Regions from separate parts of the Priestia sp. LL-8 genome, predicted to be linked through region 1. Evidence: riboswitches for the same ligand, from Rfam matches in the RefSeq annotation. Region 1 holds a riboswitch; each other region holds the start of a gene.
What was found. Region 1 has a riboswitch for cobalamin ahead of U9R83_RS24370 (ribonucleoside-diphosphate reductase subunit alpha). Riboswitches for the same ligand answer to the same signal wherever they lie in the genome.
Positions count from the first base shown of each region.

Region 2: it holds a riboswitch for cobalamin, as region 1 does, so the genes downstream of both, U9R83_RS09675 (ABC transporter substrate-binding protein) here and U9R83_RS24370 (ribonucleoside-diphosphate reductase subunit alpha) in region 1, are expected to answer to the same signal.
Region 3: it holds a riboswitch for cobalamin, as region 1 does, so the genes downstream of both, U9R83_RS12950 ((2Fe-2S) ferredoxin domain-containing protein) here and U9R83_RS24370 (ribonucleoside-diphosphate reductase subunit alpha) in region 1, are expected to answer to the same signal.

Region 1 covers NZ_JAZAQH010000001.1:4,669,298-4,676,798, reverse strand. Annotated here, with positions in the region: gene menH (2-succinyl-6-hydroxy-2,4-cyclohexadiene-1-carboxylate synthase) at 1-279, shown strand, start outside; gene menB (1,4-dihydroxy-2-naphthoyl-CoA synthase) at 296-1,114, shown strand; gene U9R83_RS24380 (o-succinylbenzoate--CoA ligase) at 1,197-2,660, shown strand; gene menC (o-succinylbenzoate synthase) at 2,664-3,767, shown strand; cobalamin riboswitch at 4,046-4,231, shown strand; gene U9R83_RS24370 (ribonucleoside-diphosphate reductase subunit alpha) at 4,366-6,609, shown strand; gene U9R83_RS24365 (ribonucleotide-diphosphate reductase subunit beta) at 6,626-7,501, shown strand, end outside.
Region 2 covers NZ_JAZAQH010000001.1:1,913,571-1,921,071, reverse strand. Annotated here, with positions in the region: gene U9R83_RS09705 (histidine phosphatase family protein) at 1-548, opposite strand, end outside; gene cobS (adenosylcobinamide-GDP ribazoletransferase) at 506-1,279, opposite strand; gene U9R83_RS09695 (bifunctional adenosylcobinamide kinase/adenosylcobinamide-phosphate guanylyltransferase) at 1,276-1,836, opposite strand; gene cobD (threonine-phosphate decarboxylase CobD) at 1,833-2,912, opposite strand; gene cbiB (adenosylcobinamide-phosphate synthase CbiB) at 2,887-3,873, opposite strand; gene U9R83_RS09680 (adenosylcobinamide amidohydrolase) at 3,878-4,486, opposite strand; gene U9R83_RS09675 (ABC transporter substrate-binding protein) at 4,575-5,534, opposite strand; cobalamin riboswitch at 5,793-5,925, opposite strand; gene U9R83_RS09670 (thioredoxin family protein) at 6,017-6,331, opposite strand; gene U9R83_RS09665 (YpjP family protein) at 6,521-7,123, opposite strand.
Region 3 covers NZ_JAZAQH010000001.1:2,545,001-2,552,501, forward strand. Annotated here, with positions in the region: gene cobJ (precorrin-3B C(17)-methyltransferase) at 1-1,562, opposite strand, end outside; gene U9R83_RS12950 ((2Fe-2S) ferredoxin domain-containing protein) at 1,576-1,956, opposite strand; cobalamin riboswitch at 2,057-2,236, opposite strand; cobalamin riboswitch at 2,355-2,533, opposite strand; gene U9R83_RS12955 (hypothetical protein) at 2,679-2,837, opposite strand; gene U9R83_RS12960 (M42 family metallopeptidase) at 3,190-4,227, opposite strand; gene U9R83_RS12965 (cation:dicarboxylate symporter family transporter) at 4,335-5,606, opposite strand; gene brnQ (branched-chain amino acid transport system II carrier protein) at 5,993-7,348, shown strand; gene U9R83_RS12975 (hypothetical protein) at 7,388-7,501, opposite strand, start outside.

The DNA.
Region 1 (7,501 bases):
GAAAGACTTTCGCATACAGAAATCGGCCTTTCCAACAGTTTGAAAGGAATGGGAACAGGAGTCCAGCCGTCCCTTTGGGAGAAGCTGGACGATCTGTTGATGCCGGTTTTGCTTATTACAGGAGAAGTAGATCAAAAGTTTTGTTTAATTTCCAAAGAAATGCAAACATTAATACCAAATGCTACTTCTAAAATTATTTTAGGGACAGGCCATGCAATTCACGTGGAACAACCCGAGATTTTTGGTAGAATAGTAAGTGAGTTCTTAGCTACTACATAATTAGGAGGAAATAAAGATGACAGTTGAATGGACATCAGCACGTCAGTATGAAGACATTTTATACGAAACATATAACGGAATCGCTAAAATTACGATTAACCGTCCGGAAGTGCACAATGCATTCCGTCCAAAAACAGTAATGGAATTGATCGATGCATTTGCTTATGCTCGTGACGATGCAAGCATTGGAGTAATTGTATTAGCAGGTGCTGGAGATAAAGCATTTTGCTCAGGCGGAGACCAAAAAGTTCGCGGCCACGGCGGCTATGTAGGAGAAGATGAAATTCCACGTCTAAACGTTCTGGATTTACAGCGTTTAATTCGCGTAATTCCAAAGCCGGTTGTTGCGATGGTATCAGGCTATGCAATTGGTGGAGGCCACGTTCTTCACGTTGTATGTGACTTAACAATTGCAGCGGATAACGCAGTCTTTGGACAAACAGGACCTAAAGTTGGAAGCTTCGATGCAGGATATGGCTCTGGTTACTTAGCTCGCATCGTAGGTCATAAGAAAGCGCGTGAGATCTGGTTCTTATGCCGTCAGTACAATGCTCAAGAAGCACTAGACATGGGATTAGTAAACACGGTCGTTCCACTAGAGCAGCTTGAAGCTGAAACAATTCAATGGTGTGAAGAGATGTTAGAAAAAAGTCCAACGGCTCTTCGTTTCTTAAAAGCAGCATTTAACGCTGATACGGACGGCTTAGCTGGTATCCAGCAATTTGCGGGTGACGCAACGCTTCTTTATTACACAACGGACGAGGCAAAAGAAGGTCGCGATGCATTTAAGGAAAAACGCAATCCAGACTTCCAACAGTTCCCACGTTTCCCTTAAACAGCTGAAACAGCTTGGTGATTATCATCAGGCTGTTTTTTCAATTTGATTTAGTTAATTAGTATAAAAAGGAGAGAAATTTATGAGTGGCCAAACGATTCCTAATGGGCTTATGCAAAGAGCATATTTGACGCCAAATCGAGTGGCGGTAGAAACACCGCAAACGTCGCTTACTTTTCAAGAGCTTCATAAACGTGTTCAAAAAGTAGCGCAGCAGCTTTCGTTTAACGGTGTAAAGCAAGGTGATACCATTGCTTTATGCATGAAAAATAGCGTGGAGTTTATTGAGATTTTACATGCGGTTTCTTATATTGGCGCTCGGGTACTGCTCGTCAATACGCGTTTGACAAATGACGAAATCAATTATCAGCTAACAGATGCAAACGTGTCGTTGCTTGTTACGGATGAAGCATTTTTGACGAGAGAGTTCCAAAGTTCCATTACTCAGCTTCTTTCATCTTCTTTAAAAAGTTCTCCAGAAACAGAAACGTATTTTCAGAAAACGTGGAATCTCGAGGAGACGTTCACCATTATGTATACGTCTGGAACAACAGGTAATCCAAAAGGAGTGCTGCAGACATATGGAAATCATTGGTGGAGTTCCGTTGGTTCAGCGCTTAATTTAGGATTAAATGAAAAAGACTGCTGGCTTATAGCGGTTCCTTTATTTCATATTAGCGGCTTATCCATTTTAATGCGAAGCGTCTTTTACGGAATGAAAATCATTTTAGAAGAACGATTTGAAGCAAGAGCGGTGAATGAAGCAATTGAAAACAAAGGAGTAACAATTATTTCGGTTGTCACTTCCATGCTGTCGAATATGCTGGATGAATTAGCTGAACGTAAATATCCAAATACATTTCGCTGTATGCTTTTAGGAGGGGGACCCGCACCGCTTACTATTTTAGAGGCTTGTGTGAATAAAGAAATTCCTGTTTATCAAACGTATGGAATGACAGAAACATCTTCACAGTTCGTTACGCTTTCACCTGAAGACAGTTTGCGAAAACTTGGCTCAGCAGGTAAACCATTATTTCCGTGTGAGATGAAAATTGTAGATGAGAATGGAAATGAAACACGGGAAGCAGGAGAGATCATCGTTAAAGGTCCAAATGTTACAAAAGGATATTTAAATAAACCTGAGGCTACTAAAAAAGCAATTCAACAAGGTTGGTTCTATACAGGAGATGTTGGGAAAGTGGATGAAGAAGGATTTCTATATGTATTAGACAGACGTTCGGACCTTATTATTTCAGGTGGGGAAAATGTATATCCAGCTGAAATTGAAAATGTTTTGTTGAAGCATCCCGCTGTTAAAGAGGCCGGTGTAACGGGAGTAGCTGATGAAAAATGGGGACAAGTGCCAGCTGCATGTATTGTTGTAAACGAGAACGTTTCAGATGAAGAATTATCTTTACACATTCAACAATTTTTAGCAAAGTACAAACTTCCAAAGTATTTCGTTCGAGTAGAGGAGCTGCCGCGAACGGCTTCTAATAAAATCATACGCCGGAAGCTATCATCGTTCATACAGAAAGGAAGCTAATCGATGATTATAAAAAAAGTACATCTTTATAAAATTGACATGAAGCTTCTTTCTCCTTTTTCAACAAGCTATGGTACAGTGCAGGATCGAGAATTGATTTTGCTTGAAGTAGAAGATGAAAAAGGATTTACAGGGTGGGGAGAAGTCGTTGCTTTTTCATCTCCTTGGTATACGGAAGAAACGATTCAGACATGTTTTCATATGTTAGAGGATTTTTTAATTCCTTCGCTTCTTCATCAGCAGCTTCAAAAACCAGAGGATGTTCAAAAGTTATTCAAACCTCTAAAGCGGAACAACATGGCTAAAGCAGCTTTGGACTGTGCTGTATGGGATTTGTATGCAAAGCGGCAAAATAAGCCGTTAGCTGAAGTAATTGGCGGAGTAAGGCCTGCTGTAGAAGCTGGCGTGGTAGTTGGCTTAAATGATATTTCCATCATGAAAGAACAAATAAAGACGTACATGAAAGATGGTTATAAGCGCTTTAAAGTGAAAATTAAGCCGGGTGCCGACTATGAGCTACTGAAACAAATTCGAGATGAATTTCCAAGCATTCCTCTTATGGCTGATGCCAATTCAGCCTATACGTTAAGCGATAGTGATTCATTGAAGAAACTAGATGAATTGAATTTAATGATGATTGAACAGCCGTTAAGTTCTGATGATATCCTTGATCATCGATTGTTACAAAAGCAAATGAAGACGCCGATTTGCTTAGATGAAAGTATTGTGAGCTATGAAGATGCACGTCATGCAATCGAACAAAAAAGCTGCAAGATTATCAATGTGAAAATCGGTCGAGTTGGCGGACTGTCCGTAGCAAAGCAAATTCATGATTTATGCGCCCAGCACGGTGTAAGGCTTTGGGTTGGAGGAATGTTAGAAGCCGGGATTTCACGAGCTCATAACATTGCCCTTGCCACACTGCCTTCTTTCACGATACCAGGTGACATTTCTGCGTCGTCTCGCTATTGGGAAAAAGATATTATTAAGCCCGAAGTAGAGGTAGAAGCCGGAGTAATAAAGGTGAAGGAAAAACCGGGGATAGGATACGATATTGATAAAAAGTTTATCAAAACAATCACAGCATTTGAAAAAGAATACAAATAAGTAAAAACCGTTTTTTATGAAAAACGGTTTTTTTATTGAGGTTGTCAATGTTTAGTAGAAAAATAAGACAAATTTTTTAAAAAGAGCACATTGTTCCATCAAGCGTGTCAAAACATGTTATGATGGAATAGTTTGATGAAAAAAGTCGAAGGATTTTATCGTAAAAAACAAAATTATTTTTGAAAATAGGTTGATAGTTTTCTGAGTTGTCCTATATAATGTGTTTATAACATAACACAATATGTTGTTTTGAAATTGATAATAAAATACTATATTTTGTGTTTTCCAGTGAAAAAGGTGTCTGATAAAAAGACTTAAAAGGGAATTTGGTGAAAATCCAAAGCTGTCCCCGCAACTGTGAATGCTGATGAAATAAGGAGATCCACTGTGATTAAACATCATGGGAAGGCCTTAAAGTAAAAAGAAGCATAAGTCAGGAGACCTGCCTTTTTTATGTCGTTTTATCTTCTTCGGGAGGTGAGAGGGTAGAGCGAGGATTGAGAAAAGACTTAGTGTCTTCTTCTATCTTCGTTCTATTCGCTCACCGAGGTACGGTGAGCGATTTTTTTATTTTGAAGTGAAGAGAGGAGCCATCTTTATGGTGAATACATTAAAGCCTACAATTCTACATGAATTAACTGCATATATTGAACGTTTAAAAAAAGAATTTACGCAGCTTGATTTTTCTTTGTATGAGGAAAAGGTTATTCAAACTGTTACAGTAAAGGAAAATATGACGGACGAAAAGGTTGCAAACGTCCTAATTTTAGCAGCCTTAGAGCGTATTTCAATGGAAGAACCAGATTGGACGTACGTAGCGGCAGACGTCTACTTAAACGAACTATATCGAAAAGCAGCGGACAACCGAGGTTACGATAAAAAAGAGAAGTACGGTTCGTTTTATCAGCTTATTCAAGAACTAACAAAAATTGGCATTTATAATAAACAGCTATTAAAAACATATACAGAAGAAGAAATTAATGAAATTGCCTCAGTCATTATTCCTGAACGCGATCGTTTATTTACATACATTGGATTGCTGACATTAGCAGATCGCTATTTAGCGACATCACATGATAAGCGCGTATACGAATTACCGCAAGAACGTTTTCTTATCATTGCTATGACGCTGATGTCTCAAGAAAAGAAAGAAAATCGAACAGCATTAGTAAAAGAAGCGTACTGGGCGCTTTCTAGTCTATATATGACGGTTGCCACACCAACACTTTCAAACGCAGGAAAGAGCTATGGACAGCTATCTAGCTGCTTTATTGATACGATTGATGACAGCTTACGCGGTATTTATGATAGCAATACAGATTTGGCCACGCTTAGTAAAAATGGAGGCGGAATTGGTGTCTACCTCGGTCATATTAGAAGCCGAGGAAGTGATATAAAAGGTTTTAAAGGCGTATCATCAGGAACAATTCCATGGATGAAACAGCTAAATAATACGGCTGTAAGTGTCGATCAGCTAGGTCAACGACAAGGAGCTATTGCCGTATATTTAGACGTATGGCATAAAGACATCTTTTCATTCTTAGACGCGCGTTTGAACAATGGTGACGAACGTCAGCGCACGCATGATTTATTCACTGGCGTATGTTTGCCAGATTTGTTTATGGAAAAAGTAGAAGCACGTGAAGACTGGCACTTATTCGATCCTCACGAAGTTCGTACGCTGATGGGCTACTCGTTAGAAGATTTTTATGATGAAGAAGAAGGCAGCGGTTCGTTCCGCACTCGTTACGCTGAGTGTGTAAATAATGAACAGCTTTCAAGAGAAACAGTACCTGCTATTGAAATTTTCAAGCGCATTATGCTTTCGCAGCTTGAAACTGGAACGCCTTATATGTTCTATCGTGATACGGTTAACAGAGCTAATCAAAACCGCCACGAGGGCATGATCTACTGCAGCAACTTATGTACAGAAATTACGCAAAATCAAAGCACAACGGTCGTAACGGAGGAAATTACGGAAGACGGAAAAATTATTATTACAAAGAATCCGGGCGATTTTGTTGTATGTAATCTTTCTTCTATTAACTTAGCGAGAGCCGTAACTGAAGATGTGCTTGAACGTTTAATTCCAATTCAAGTACGCATGCTTGATAACGTTATTGAGTTAAATGATTTGCCGGTACTTCAAGCAAAACTAACAAACCAAAAATACCGCGCAGTAGGGCTTGGGACATTTGGTTGGAACCACTTGCTTGCCTTAAAGAAAATAGCATGGGAAACAGATGAAGCGGTAGCATATTGCGATGAATTGTATGAGCAAATTGCTTACTTAACCGTACAGGCAAGCATGAACTTAGCTAAAGAAAAAGGCGCATATCCATTATTTAAAGGCTCAGATTTTGAGTCAGGCGCTTATTTTGAAACACGTAAATACACAAGCGAAGCGTGGAGTGAACTGCGTAACGAAGTTCAAAACAATGGGATAAGAAATGGATACTTAATGGCTGTAGCACCTAATTCATCAACATCTATTATCGCGGGTTCTACTGCGAGTATTGATCCGATTTTCCGTAAGTTTTATTCAGAGGAAAAGAAAAACTATAAAATCCCGGTGACGGCACCAGATTTATCACCAGCAACAAACTGGTATTATAAGTCCGTTTATTTAATTGATCAGCACTGGAGCATTAAGCAAAACGCCAAGCGCCAGCGCCATATTGATCAATCCATTTCATTCAACTTATATGTGCAAAATGATATCCGAGCAAAAGAGCTGCTGGATCTTCATATGACGGCATGGAAAGAAAAGTTAAAAACGACCTACTACGTACGTTCAACATCAAGTGAAGTCATTGAAGAATGTGAAAGCTGTCATAGTTAAAAGGAGTGAATAATTGATGACAAGCATGTTAAAACGAGAATTAATGAACGAAACAGCTCCGAACCGTTCGACAGGAATCATCAACGGCAAGAGCTCAAATATTTTAAACTGGGATGACGTCCGATTTTCATGGGCGTTCCCTAAATACAAGCGTATGCTAGCTAACTTCTGGACGCCGTTTGAAATTAATATGGGTCAAGATATTAAGCAGTTCCCTCAGTTAACGGCTGACGAACAAGAGAGCTTTTTAAAAATTATTGGCTTGCTGGCGCTACTGGACAGTATTCAATCAGATTATGCTAGCAAAGTAGCTGACTATGTAACCGATTCTTCGATTAATGCTCTAATGATTATTTTAGCGCAGCAAGAAGTGGTTCATAATCATTCGTATTCATATGTTTTATCAAGTCTTGTACCAAAAGGAAAACAAGATGAAGTATTTGAATACTGGCGCACAGACGAAAAGCTTCGCGCTAGAAATGACTTTATTACAAACGGATATAAAGCATTTAGCGAAGAAGCAACGGTTGAAAACTTTTTAAAGTCTATGGTATATGATGTTATTTTAGAAGGTCTCTTCTTCTATAGCGGATTTGCGTTCTTCTATAATCTTGCGAGAAATCAAAAGATGGTGGCGACATCTACTATGATTAACTATATCAATCGTGATGAACAGCTTCATGTTGGGTTATTTGAAAAGATTTTCAAGGAAGTACTAAATGAAAATCCAGCTTATCGTACGGAGGAGCTAGAAACGTTTGTAGTTGAAACGTTCCAAGAGGCAGCTCGTCTTGAAATTGAATGGGCGGAATCTGTTATCGGAGAAAAATTCGACGGCATCACGATGAAAGAGCTGCAGCAGTATATTGAATACATGGCTAATAAACGCTGT
Region 2 (7,501 bases), 2.8 Mb from region 1:
TGTTTGTATGTGCACGTTACTGAAAAACCTTCTCCATAAGAAAAAGAAACATCCCAAAGCGACGCTGTCTGTTTAAAATGGGACGCAAGTAAACGCAGTGGTCCGCCGTGTGAAACAATAGCAATGTGACGCAATTGCTGACTAGCCGCCAAATCGACCGCTTCTTCCCAAGCTTCCCAAACTCGGTTTGAAAATCCTGAGAAGCTTTCACCATTCGGAGGCGTATGTTCTGCCCAGTGATCGATCCAATTTCTATATGCCCGTATGTTTTTTAAATCTTCATACGTCTTCTCTTCCCAATCTCCAAAATGCAGCTCACGCCAACTTTCCCTTTTAACCACCTGAGATTTAGGAAAAACAACTGAACTTGTTTCTAGCGCTCTTTTTAAGTCACTGGAAATAACCAGCTCCGGTTCTAGAGAAAGCTCTTTTAATTCATTTTTCCCTTCTATACTTAAAGGCGGATCACTCCACCCTATATATTTTTTTTGTTGATTTTCAAGCGTCATACCGTGGCGAATACATGTGATAACCAAAGAATTATCCATAAAAACGTTTCTCCTCCTTCAATGGTTGCCCCTATAACATCTCCTGTTACGCCACCAAACTGCGAACGATAAAACCGTATCCAGAGCCATAAAAAACCGGCAAAGAAAAAGATAATGAATTTATTGTCTACAAAAACAATGAAAATAGCAACTAAGAATAGGCTCATGACGATAAATGCATAAATAGACCGTTTGGTGACTCCTTTTTGAAAATAAGCAGCAAGCCCCGTATCTTTAGCGGGCTTATCTCTCATCACTAAGAAAGCGGCTCCGATTCTTGGAAGTGTAAAGACGGTTATACATGCCCAAACCGATAAAGAAGACAGAGACGTTAATTCATAGATTGCACTAAAGCGCAGCAGAAGCAGAACAATAAGAGAAAGAATAGCAAAAGACCCAACGTGCGGATCGCTTAAAATCTGCAGTTTCTTTTCCTTTGACTGATGGGAAAAATACGCATCACTTACATCCATCCACCCGTCTACATGAAGACCACCCGTTAAGACAAGCGGCAAAAGCAAAACTAAAATACTGCTAACAATAGCAGTGATAGGTGAATAGTGAAGCAGCTGTAAAAAGCTATAAAACATTAAACCTAGTAATATGCCAATCCAAGGCAGCACAAAAAGTGAGCGTGCTGTTCTTTTTTCAGTCCATTGAACGGTTTTAGCCAGTGGTAAGATCGTAAAAAACTGAAGAGAGATTCGTAGTATGGCTATCCATTCTTTCATTTGCTTACACATTCCTTTCCTTTTTTAAAACAGGAAAGTCCCGCTTCTACACAAATAGCCACATCTGCTTTTTCTACAATATACTGATGTAATTTCCCTAACATATGCATATAGCTATATGTGGGCTCCTCTAACACACCCGCTTCAAACAGTTCATTAGATACTAGCACGACCGTCTGAGACTGCGCAAACAGCTTATCGAGCGCTTTTATCATATGACGAAAAACCTCTTGTTTGCCTTCTTTTGTTTGCCACCTTTTTTCTGTTAAAAAAAGCTCATTGGCAAGCCAGTTCGTGACACAATCCAAAAGTACAGCATCATCACTTTGAAGATTTGGAAGAATTTGTTGTAAATCTACAGACTGTTCGATCGTTACCCAAGACGTATTCGCTGCCTGGCGTTCTTTTTGGTGAAGCTGAATGCGTTTTTGCATTTCATTATCTGTTTGCCGGCTTGTGGCAATATAAACAGCGCGCTTTGTACAAAAAGTTTGAACCATATTCTCCGCTGCACGTGATTTTCCGCTTCGAACGCCTCCGCTAATAAAGATGATCATATTTCATCGAGTCCTTGTTTGATTACTTTAAGTAAATAGTCATTTTCTTCTTTCGTTTTCACAGCCAAACGGATATAGCGTCCATTTAAAAATGGGAAGTTTTCAGTATGTCGGGCTACCACACCGTGGCTTGCTAAATAGCCAAGCCATTCACGCGTTTTAATAGGAGACGGAACGCTGCAAAGATAATAGTTTGTTTGAGAAGGAGAAACCAAAAGCCCCCATTCCTTGAGTTGACTCAAGATCCGTTTTCGTTCTTGTTTAATATAATGTACGGTGTTTTTCACAAAGTCTTTTTCATCTACACATATCATCCCTATTTGCTGCGACAATCCATTTACACTCCAAGGAGGCTGCTTTTTAGACATCTCGCTGATGACTTTTTCATTTGCCAAGATATAGCCAAGCCGAAGCCCGGCAATATTAAACATCTTTGTCATCGAACGCACAATAATGATATGTTCATAATCCAGAATAAGAGAATCAAATGAAGGCTGATGTTCGACAAAATCAATAAATGCCTCATCAATCATTAAGTATGTACCATGATGAGCAGCAGCTTTTACTACTTTCATCCACTCCTCATGATTATACATAACGCCCGTTGGATTATTCGGGTGACAAATCCACAGTACTTTTATGTCCGGTAGAATACTCATAACCAATTCTATATCCCAGCTCCAGCCACTTTCTTCAACCAAAGGAACGTACGTCACTTCACATCCATAAGCTTTACTTGCCTGTTCGTATTCAACGAAAGTCGGCTGTACAATCCCTGCTTTCTCTTCTGAAAATAAAGAAGCAATAAGGAAAAACGCTTCAGCAGCGCCATTTGTAGGCAGCACTTGAGCAGCTGAAACACGATGGTGAGCTGCAAGTTTATTTTTTAGCTCTATTACTTGAGGATCAGGATAACTAAACGCTGCATCCTTGAATTCGTTCCACTTTTCGTGAAGCACAAGGGGAGCCCCTAAAGGATTTGTGTTCACGCTAAAGTCTTTTAGATGCGACAAATTCTCTGCCCCTATTGCTTTTAAAAAGACATGAGGATTAGCTCCATGTGTAGGTAATAGCACTAATAATTCCTCCTAACAAAAGATATAATAACCACGTAGCATAGACCGTCCTTTTCATAATGAAAACAGCTTGTTCAATATGACCGGCTTGCAGGGGAATGAGTGGTTCACCCATTTTTGCACGATTAGATTCTATGCCTTTATATGTATTAAGCCCGCCGAGTTGAATACCTAAAAGAGCAGCCACTGCGCTTTCCCCGTATCCGCTATTTGGACTTGGATGCTTTTTAGCATCGCGCTTAATCAAACTCGTTACATGCCAAAGAGAATATTGGCTTTTTGCTACATTAACACCCGTCATCACTACTGCAGTTAACCGACTTGGAATATAGTTTAATACGTCATCGGTTTTTGCACTAAAGTAGCCGAACAGAAAGTAGCGGTCATTTTTGTACCCAACCATCGAATCACATGTGTTAATAGCTCGGTAAAAAAAGGCTAGGGCTCCTCCTCCTATAAATGCATAAAAAAGCGGAGCTGTAATACCATCACTTGTATTTTCAGCCACGGTCTCTACCGTCGCTCTGGCAATTTCTCCTTCTGACAAACGATCTGTATCTCGTCCCACAATCATGCTTACTTCATATCTAGCTTTCTCCATATTTCCTAGCTGAAGCGGCTTTTGCACCTTATAAGCAGCTTCGCTTAAGGAACGAGTGGATATGGTAGTTGCAATTATTACGCCCTCTACTAAAACACCTAGTATAAAATGAACTCCGTACAAAGCATCGAGGAGTAAGAAAGGAACAACTCCTGCGAGCACCACCATACTTATCACAAGAAGCAATCCTTTGAATCGTTTTCCTGCACCTTTATTTAATCTGGAATCCATCCAATAAATCCACTTGCCAAACCAGCGAACGGGATGCGGCCAATTTTCTGGGTCGCCTATGATTCGGTCAATGAGTAAAGCAATCGTCATGGCCGTCAGGTGTGCAATTATCGCTTGCATAATACTCATTTCTTCACCTCTTTCCCTTAAGTGCCTGCTCTAAGCTTATTTTTACCAGCTTGGCTACCGCTTGACCTAAAGCGGTCATAGAGCCTGCATATTCATATAATGGTCCTTGCTGAGACGCTGCAACTGAGATGCTGTCCGTAGATGTTCCCGTAGCAATCGTCTTTGTAGCTGGATCTATGACACCCAGCTGTGACAGCGTTTTTGTTTTGGCTTCTGTAGCCGCAATAAAAAGCTGTAAAAACGCAGCATCCGTAAGCGTGCCTTCCACGAAAAAAAACATATTAATTGTACCGGGAGAGGAATAGAACGGGACAGCTTCATCAGCTGTAATATCCACTGCGTTTCCTACGCCAGCCGTTATCACGGAAGCTACTCTTACTCCGTAGCCTTCATAACAGTAAATTGCTCTTTCTTTTAACCAAACGGCTGTCATCAACCCTACGATTTGCTCATGGCGAACATTTTCTTTCATCAAATATTGCTCATACTCTAAAGAAGGCGTATCTGAATAATAGTCTTTATGAACAAATCGATTGTAAAAGGTGTCCGTTTCCGTGATGCCTGTTCCTAAAACGCCTGAGCTGTATGTTTTATAAGAAGTCTCGGTTTTCATGATTAAAAGCTCAGGCCGTTCTTCAATTTTAAGATGTGAAAAGGGACCAATCCCCTTTTCAATTCGAACTGGAATATGGTCCCTCTTTTTATTTATTGTACACCTCAGGGTATACTGCTTTTGCTAAGTCCTCTAAGCCATCTACAATACGAGGTCCTAAGCGGTTGATTTTGTTTTGATCAACCTTCTCGATGTTACCCTCTTTTACAGCAGTCATGCTGCTCCAAGCGGGACGCTTCATAATCTCATTTTTGTCTGCATCATACGTTGCGATAATAACGTCAGGGTTTAACTTAACAACTTGCTCTTCAGAAAACTTAACCCAACCCTTTTCACTAGCAGCTACGTTATCAGCACCGATCATAGTAAGCATTTCGTTCATGAACGTACCTTTTCCTGTTGTATAAATCTCAGGAGCTCCTGATACCTCTATCCATACTTTTTTACGATCTTCTTTTGAAATCGTTTTTGCTTTTTTCTCAATTGAAGCTACTTTTTCTTTCATGTCTTTAATTGTTTGATTAGCTTCTTTTGTTTTACCCGTTAATTTACCGATTTGCGTAATAGAATCATAAACCGTATCAAACGTTGTTGAATCTTTTACAACAAATACCGGAATACCCGCACTTTCAATTTGTTTAAATACTTCATCCGAAACGCCCATACTTGAAGCGTGTGCCAGGACTAAATCAGGATTTAAAGCGATAACTTTTTCTGCATTAACGTTCATATCTCCCACCTGCGCTTTTTTCTTTACGCTTTTAGGATAGTCATCGTTGCTTGTGACACCGACTAATTCTTTTTCAAGGCCAAGGGCATATACAATCTCCGTATTACTTGGCATTAATGAAACAATTTTCTTAGGCTGTTTTTTCAACGTAATTTCTTTATCACGTGCGTCTTTTACCTTTACTGGAAACGCAGCTTGTGACGTTTGTGCTGTATCTTGCTTCGTTTTTTTATCACTGTTGCTTTGGCTGCCTGCACCGCATGCAGCAAGTACGATGACTAACAGTGCAATAATGGAATACGAAAGCCATTTTTTCATTTAAATACTCCCCCTATATATTGTTCATTGTGAATACGAAACCTCCACGTTAAAGAAAAAGCAAATGATCATGCAAAAAGCAGCGCTATCCCGTTTTTCCGCTTTGACTATGTATACTGCTCGCCGGCAGCTTCAAAATAAAAAAGCTTTACTTTCAATTGAAAGCAAAGCAGGTAACGTCAAGATAAGCAGGAAAAGAATCCGTTCACTATACTTGATATGTATGTTCATTACCCTGCTTCACCCTTCCTCGAAGGTTTCACAGCTAACAATAAGGCAGGTCTCCTGACTTACGCACAAAGCGCTTACAGTGGCGGGACCGCGCTGGTTTTTCACCAGACTTCCCTTTTCACTCAATCTTTAAATTGAGACCTTATTGCTTTACGATTATTCACTTGTCCTAGTATACCCCACTCATCGAAAAATGGAAATAGCCATTCTCATAAAAAAAAGCTGCGAGAATGCTCTCGCAGCTTAGGGAATTAAAGAGTTGCTAAAAATTCACGGACCGCTTCAGGCGTTTTAGCATTTGCACTGTGCAGGTGCGCAATTTTTTTACCGTTTTTATATACAAGAAGAGAAGGAATACCCATTACATTGTTTTCAGCAGAAAGTTCTTCAAACTCATCCTTGTCAATTTTAAACCATGCTTTATCTGTATTTTCGTCAACGATTTCATCAATGAACATATCCAAACGTTTGCAATCAGGACACCACGTTGTCGTAAAAATCCCAACGCTTAGTGTTTCGTTCTTAATTTGTTCGCGAAATTGTTTTTCTTCCGTAAATTGTTTCATTGTGTTACCTCCGGCATCTATTCGTTCCTTCTCACTATTCTATGGTAAGAAGTCTGACTTCATTATAAACGATTTTTTTATCGTTGTGCTAATGTTTCAGCTTATTTAGACCATAACGGTTTTAGACGCAAAAAAATGCTAGCTTAAAAAAAGCTAACATTTCGAAATCGTAGAATGTTGTGTCTATTATCAGCTAAACCATTTAGGCGGCATGTTTCGGTTCCAATAAATTTTCCCTAAATCATAATGCTTTTGAAAATTATCTGCAGCCGCATGATAGTGAAAATTAAACCAGTATCCATCTTTTGGAGGATTTTCGCGCCGTACATGAAACCGTATTAAGTCCTGACCGGTTTCCCGGTCATATACATGGAAAATCTTTTCACCGTAGCCAGCAGCAGGATGCTCGCTTATCTCGAGATTCTGAATTGACTGTTCACGTTCAGTGCCAATGTCGGTCAGCACTTCTTCAATTTTAGGTAACACTGCTTGACGAAATTCATCTTCAATGACAGGCCCAATTTTTGTTCCGAATTTTTCCACTGACTGTTTTTCAGCTGATTCCATTGCATACGTAACAAATGATGAAACGTCTTCATATTTTGGTTCTTCATATGGCAAATGAATATCTTCTATAACAGCTGTGACAGGAGTTGTTTCTCTTACATACCCTGCTTTATGTTGCTTGTCCGCTTTTGCATCATCAACGTATAAATATTCTGGTGGAGTGACAAGCCCAAATGTAAATACTGTAATAAATACAACTAGCATTCTTTTTATCCATCTAGGCATTCGTATCTTTCCTTTCTCATCTTTTCCCATATGGTCTTTTCATATCGTAAAATTCATTATCATAACTCACTAGGTATTGTAACATACTTATTAATTTTTTACCTATATTTGCTTATTCATTTATGCTGTCTACGGGCATTCGAAGACTTTTTAGTTAGCACCTTCCTTCTTCTGTTTGAGGTTGTCACACCGAGCGGAAACCTATACAAGATATTCCTTTTTTGCTGGATGCTTAAACACAAAAGTATTTTTATGTTCAAAAATATATCATACTTTTATGAACTTTAGATGAAATTCATAAAAAAAACTTCCAAAACTTTTTAATTCCTAAAAGGTTTTGGAAGTCTTTTCAATGAACGTTATCCATTTTACTTTTTT
Region 3 (7,501 bases), 2.1 Mb from region 1:
CCATAAACGTTCTTCACACGCTTAAAGAATTTGTGAAACCGCTCATTAGGATGACCTTTTTCTTTATATTCACGGACAATGTTATCAACTATTTCAACAATGTCATCAGGCGCTATGCCTTCCGCCACAATTTGACCTGAATGCGCGTTGCGCCCAACCGTTTTAGCTCCTAAAAATAAGTCAAACGCACCTTTTCTATAGACAATGCCGATATCTTCTTGAACAGCACCGTAACAGGCCATACCGCATCCATTAATACCAAGCTTCAGCTCTTTTGGCATGTCCATTCCGCCGAGGCGCTTTTGTAATTCTTCCGTATGTGGGATGGCGTCGCTTTTTTCTCCATCACAAAAATCACACGCTTTAATTGTAAACACGTCTCCGACCGGAGATAATAAAAAGGAAGCTGCTTGAAGTTTTTCAATGATCACATCTGGATGAGCCGTTGGAATTTGCAATTTAATTTGATGATCAGGCGTATACTCCATCGTACCTTTTTCACCAACAACTTCTGCTAGTGTTGTCATTTGAACGGGCGTAAACTTCTTATTCGCAAGCCCTGGACTAACCGCCACTTCAAAAATAGACTCTATTGGCTGATGTACGACCGGAGAAGTAGTTTCACCTAAAATTGCTTGAAGCGCTTCTTCTGCAAGAGCTCGTGAAGCTGTTTTTTCTTCTTTTTTATTCTGAACAGCTTCAATAGCTGAAGCCGTTTGCTGTACAGTCTCCTCTTGATCAAGAGCCCATGGTTCTGCTTCTTTTCGAAGTCGCTGATGCGGTCTTAGCGGCTGTTCCGTTTGATTGAGGGTATATTTCCGCTGATACCCTCGCGGTGTAATCATCAAATCGTCATAAAAGAACGTAGATGAATTCCCAACAACAACGGTAGTCAGCATACCTATTTCATGGTTTAACATATCTTTTAAGTTCGTCATTACGACTTCTTCACGGTCACGATAAGCGCTTTTCACAAGGCCAACAGGCGTATCAGGAGAACGGTACTTTAATAGAATCCTCTGCGCTTCCACAATTTGTCTTGTTCTTCTTCCGCTTTTCGGATTATAAAAGGCTACTACAAAATCTGCTTGTGCAGCTGCTTCAATTCTTTTTTCAATTAACTCCCAAGGTGTAAGATGATCACTCAAACTAATCGTACAGGCATCATGCATCACGGGCGCCCCAAGGAGAGATGCGCATGAATTAATAGCCGAAATGCCAGGAATTACTTCCAGCTCTACGCCCGTTTCTTTTTTCCATCCTTTTTCGATCAACACTTCATACACAAGGCCGGCCATTCCGTATACTCCTGCATCTCCGCTTGAAATGACCGCCACTGTTTTCCCCGCTTCAGCTTGCTTTACAGCTTCTTGTGCACGGCTTACTTCTTCGGTCATTCCTGTACTAATAATTTGTTGATTCGTTAACAGTCCTTGAATTAATTCCACATAGGTTTTATAACCAATGATCATATCACTTTCTTGAATGGCTTCTCTTGCTCGCTGTGTGATATGCTCAAAGCTTCCTGGACCGAATCCAATAACTAGTAGTTTACCTTTCATGCTAGCTCCTCCTTTATGCGTTACTTTTTACTTTGTCAATTCCTTCTATGGAGTCACTGTTTTCTGGAGAAACGAAACCATTTTGATCATATTCATAAATAAGCGATTCCTTTATACTGCAGCCCCCTGCTAAATGCTCTTCAACAATTCGATGAGCTACGTTTTCAGTGACCTGCTTGTACCAATCTCCTGAAGGGTACACGATAGCTACAGGAGCATCTTTGCATCTTCCGTTACAGCGCGTGCGGGTTGTATGAACCGCTTCATCTAGATTCAGTTCGGTCACTTTATTTCGAATAGCCTGCGTGGCTTCTTCTCCACCTTTTCTCATACAGCTGCTTCCATTACAAATCAATACGTGATGCTTTGTTGCATTCAAGTTCCAAGTCGTCACACTCATTCTCTCCTTTACTAAAAAAACGCCTCTATCAATGATAGAGGCGCAGAAAATTCAAACTAAGTTTTTGCACTTCCACCTATATCCCGTAGGGTAAGCTTCGCATTAGAAAAAGGCTGGTTTCCTGACTTCGATTCATTACTTGATTGCGCCTTCCCGAATACAGTGGCATATGCAATCAGCTCCTCTTCACAGTGGCGGGTACCGCGCTGGCTTCACACCAGACTTCCCATTTAACGCAATGTGGTCATTGCGCACCTTTTTTGCACGATATGTAGTTTTAGGATATGAGAAAAACCCGCTTCGCTAATATGCGAGCGGGTAAAACGTCAGAATAAGAGTGTACACGAATGCCACTTTAAGCCAACGTTTCCCTTCCCGCTCCCCGGAGAAATAGAAACTTCACAATAAAGACAGGTCTCCTGACTTGTGTATCATTCTACTTGAGAACCTTCCCGTGATTTTTTCACAGTGGTTATACTCGTTCGTCCACACTTACAGTTGCGGGGGCAGTACTGGTCTTACACCAGTTTCCCTATTAAGCCTTCTTGGCATCTTTACTGTTGCTGTTTGATATATATGAACCTTTTAAACTATCAGAATAATAGAAGTAACTACCATATCATAGCGTACATTTTTTTTTATTTCAACTCTATTCTTTTCGTAAGATACAAGAAGCTATAAAAAAACAAGAGCATAAAGTCAGCTCTTGTTTTTCATTATATAGCTACTAATGTTAAATGAGGATCATTATAATACACGACTTCTGAAAGAACTTTACAGCCATTTGTTTTTGCAAAAGCTTCTCTCGCCTGCGTTTCAGTTTCAAATTCAAACATTTTCATTTCTTTTCCAGCATACACCGTCAGTACCCACATGAAAAGATTCGCCTCCGATTATTGTAGTGATCGCTATATCCACATTATGACGAAAGCATTTCCTTTTGAAAACCCATTCTACAAAACTTGTCACAAGAAACTTTTAAAAATTTAAAAACATTTTAACTTCTGTAAATGAACAAAATGTACAAAAGGTTGAAGTAGTATTATACCTCTTTAAAAAAGGTGCTTTTTTACCAACTGTTGCTTCACCAGTAAAAAAATATATAGTATTTATTAAAAAAAGAAGCCGGACAGTCGGCTTCTTTTTTAGGAAAGGAAAGTACAGACATCACAGTCCCGTCCCGCTCTTTGTTCTGCATAAAAAATACACTAATTAAATATTCCTTTCTTAAAGCAGAACCATGTTTGACTGCACATAGTGGTGAAGAAGCTTATACGTATGGTTCAATGAATCTTGATGCGTTCTCTCAAACGCATGAGAAGAATCAATTCCTGGACCAATTAAGCCGTGTACGATGTCATGCCCCGCACGAATAGCAGCAGAAGCATCTGATCCGTAAAACGGATAAATATCTAATTTATACTGAATATCATGCTGCTTAGCTAGCTCCACCAAATGCTTTCTCAAACCGTAATGATACGGTCCGCTTGAATCTTTTACACAAATAGACACGGTGTATTCATCAGTAGATTGTCCATCTCCCATAGCACCCATATCAACCGCTAAGTATTCTACCGTTTGAGGCGTAATGTTTGAATTCCCTCCGTATCCAATTTCTTCATTATTTGAAATGAGAAAATGCGTAGTGTATGGCAGTTCGATCTGTTCTTCTTGAATTGTTTTCATGAGCTGAAGCAATAAAGCTACGCTTGCTTTATCATCGAGATGACGAGATTTAATAAAACCGCTTTTGGTTATTTCTACACGAGGATCAAACGAAACAAAGTCGCCGACTTCAATTCCAAGGCTGCGAATATCTTCTGCGCTATGTACTTTTTCATCCAATCGAATTTCTATATTTTCTTGATTTCGCTCAGCTTTCCCTGCATCTTTATACACATGAACAGATGTTTGATGCATAAGGATGGTTCCTGTAAATACTTCTCCTGATGAAGTTTCAATTTCACAATATTCTCCTTCAATAGAATTGTAGCGAAACCCTCCAATCAGGTCGATTTTCAGACGTCCACTAGGTTTGATTTCTTTTACCATAGCACCTAATGTATCGACATGAGCCGTCAGCATGCGGTGATGATCTGTATCTTTACCGGGAATAGTAGCGACTAAGCCTCCTTTTCGATTGCGATACGTTTGAATATTTAGCTCTTTTACATAGTCTTCGACAAATGAAATCACCTTTTCTGTATTTCCAGAAGGACTGGGAATCGAAACAAGCTTTTTAATTAACTGAACAGTTTCCGTCATTATGACACTTCCTTTGTCTCTCATTTCTTTTATTTTACCATATGTTTCAAAAAAGATAACACGCAGCTCCAAACAAAAAAGCCGGGCAGCTGCCCGGCTTTTTTGTTTTAAGCTATGTTTGATTTCTTTAATTCATTTGTATAATTTAATGATTTTTGCTTATCAAACTCGCCTTCAGACTTGGACATTACAATTGCAGCTAGAGCATTTCCTACTACGTTAACTGTGGTACGCATCATATCAAGAATGCGGTCAATTCCTGCAATAAATGCCATGCCTTCAAGAGGGAAGCCCATAGATTCAAGCGTAGCAAGTACAACTACAAACGATGCCCCTGGTACACCAGCCATTCCTTTTGAGGTTAACATTAGCACAAGAAGGAGCTGAATTTGATCCATAATGGAAAGGTCAATGCCGTACATTTGAGCAATAAACAGCGATGCCAGCGCCTGATAAATGGTTGAACCATCTAAGTTAAACGTGTAGCCTGTTGGAATAACAAACGATGTAACCGATTTAGAACAACCGAAGTCTTCCATCTTTTTGATAAGAGATGGTAAAACGGCTTCTGAACTTGCCGTTGTAAAAGCAAGAAGCAGCTCGTCTTTTAACACTTTTATCAGCGTAAACATGCTTGTTCCAGCCATTTTAGCGATAATTCCAAGAACCACAAGCACAAAGAAAATCATGGTGAAGTAAACGGCGAACACTAATTTTCCTAATGGAATAAGTGATCCGACACCAAACTTTATAATATTAACACCAATAAGTGCAAATACACCTACTGGAGCAAATTTCATCACCAAATTAGTTACCCAAAACATTGCATCCAAGACGCCTTCAAAAAAGGCTAAAACAGGTTTTCCTCTCTCTCCAATCGAAGCTACGCCTACACCAAACAGTACGGAAAATAAAATGATTGGTAAAAGATCGCCTTCTGCTACCGACTGAAAGACGTTTGTCGGAACAATATGAAGAAGCTCCTGAGCAATCCCTGTACTTTCAGACGTTTTTGCCGTTGCCTCATATTGAGAAATATCGCTTTTTTCAATATGTCCCATATCAACCCCTGCACCAGGATGGAATAAGTTCGCGGCAATAATCCCCACTACAATCGCAATGGTTGTAACAATTTCAAAATAAAGAATTGTTTTTCCGCCAAGCTTACCTAATTTTTTGATATCGCCTACTCCTGCGACCGCTACGATTAATGCTGAAATCACGATCGGTACGACAATCATCTTAATTAAATGAATAAATATGTCTCCAACCGGCTGTAAAATAGAAATGGCTGTATCGCTTCCGTAAAAGATAGCACCTACAGCTACGCCTAAAATCAGTCCAATTAGAATCTGAGTTGCTAGACCTAACCTTTTCACTTTCTTGCTCCTTTCGCACAGTTGACTTTCATCCATCGAGCATATGCGGTTCCGCGAACCGTGTATAAATATACATCCTTACAGCACCTTATGTAAACAGTTCTTTACTAAAAGGATGTAAGGCCGCACATGCGAATTTTTAAAAGCCACGGTTCTGTTTTATCATATCAAATAATTGTTGTATATTGAGATTTTTTTGCTAAGTATTTTTCTATTTTTGCTATTTCAGCGAATTAATTAAAAAAATAAAATTTTATATTGAAATATGCATTTTAGGTTAGTATAATACGATACATGTTTATTTTTATTATTCGAATATAAAATTCTGAAAATTTTAATTATTCAACACGATAATAAAAAGCATTTATAATTTTGGAGGTTTTAATGTGTCAAACAAAGTTCCTTTTTCATTTATAGTGGTTATTGGCTTCATGCTTTTTGCCCTATTCTTCGGCGCAGGTAATTTAATTTTCCCTGCAATGTTAGGTCAGTCTGCTGGAAGCAATATTTGGTCAGCAAATGCTGGATTTTTAGTAACGGGTGTAGGTCTACCTCTTCTAGGTGTTCTCGCATTTGGTTTTTCCGGAAAAGAGGATCTGCAGTCTTTAGCTAGTCGTGTACACCCAGCTTTCGGTATTATCTTTACTACAATTTTATACTTGGCAATTGGACCGCTTTTTGCAATGCCAAGAACGGGAAGTGTTTCGTTTGAAATTGGCGTTAAGCCTTTTTTATCAGAAAATTCAGGTCACCTTCCCCTTATCATTTTCACGGTAATTTTCTTTACTATTACGTGCTTTTTTTCGCTAAATCCTGCGAAAATTGTCGATTTAGTAGGAAAAGTTTTAACACCTATTAAATTAACGTTTATTGGAATATTGGTAGTTGTAGCCGTTGTGAACCCAATTGGAAAATTTGAAGCACCAAGCGAAGCTTATACAACGCACGCATTCTTTAAAGGCTTCCAAGAAGGTTATTTAACAATGGATACACTAGCATCATTTGTTTTTGGAATTATTATCATTAATGCAATCAAAGAAAAAGGAGCAAAAACCAATCGACAAATTATCGCAATTTGTGCAAAAGCTACGGCTATCGCTGCCGTTATTTTAGCTCTTATTTATAGCGCATTGTCCTATATGGGTGCTTCAAGCGTATCAGAGCTTGGACGTCTTGATAACGGAGGTACGGTTTTGGCTGAAGTATCGAATTACTACTTTGGCTCTTACGGAGGAATTCTTTTAGGTCTGATGATTACCGTTGCTTGTTTAACGACAAGTGTAGGCCTTGTAACATCTTGTTCATCTTTTTTCCATAAGTTGTTTCCAAAGGTCTCTTATAAGTTGATTGCTGTCATTTTATCAGCATTCAGCGCGGTTGTAGCAAACTTTGGCTTAACGGAATTAATCGCTATTTCAGTTCCAGTCTTAACAGCTATTTATCCGTTAGCTATAGTGTTAATTGCTTTGACATTCTTACATCCTTTATTTAAAGGACGTTCAGAAGTTTACCAAGTAAGCCTTCTTTTCACGTTTATCGTTAGTTTGTTTGATGGCTTAAATGCTGCTGGATTCAAAATCGCGGCAGTAAACGATCTGTTTACATCGATTCTACCTATGTATGGAGTGGGTCTCGGCTGGGTAGTTCCTGCTATTGTAGGAGGATTAATCGGTCTTGGCATTACCTTCCTTCGTACAAATGATAATACGAACAGAAACACTTCAAGAAAATTGATTAAATAAAAAGAGGATGCATTTGCATCCTCTTTTTATTGTGGCGTTTTATAAATAAGGAGTTTTTTTCTCCGTTAACTTCACTTCTTCCTTTAACACACGTTTTTCATATAGATATTTATCCGTTCGTTGAAAATGATGTTTATCAGCTTTTTCTTCTTC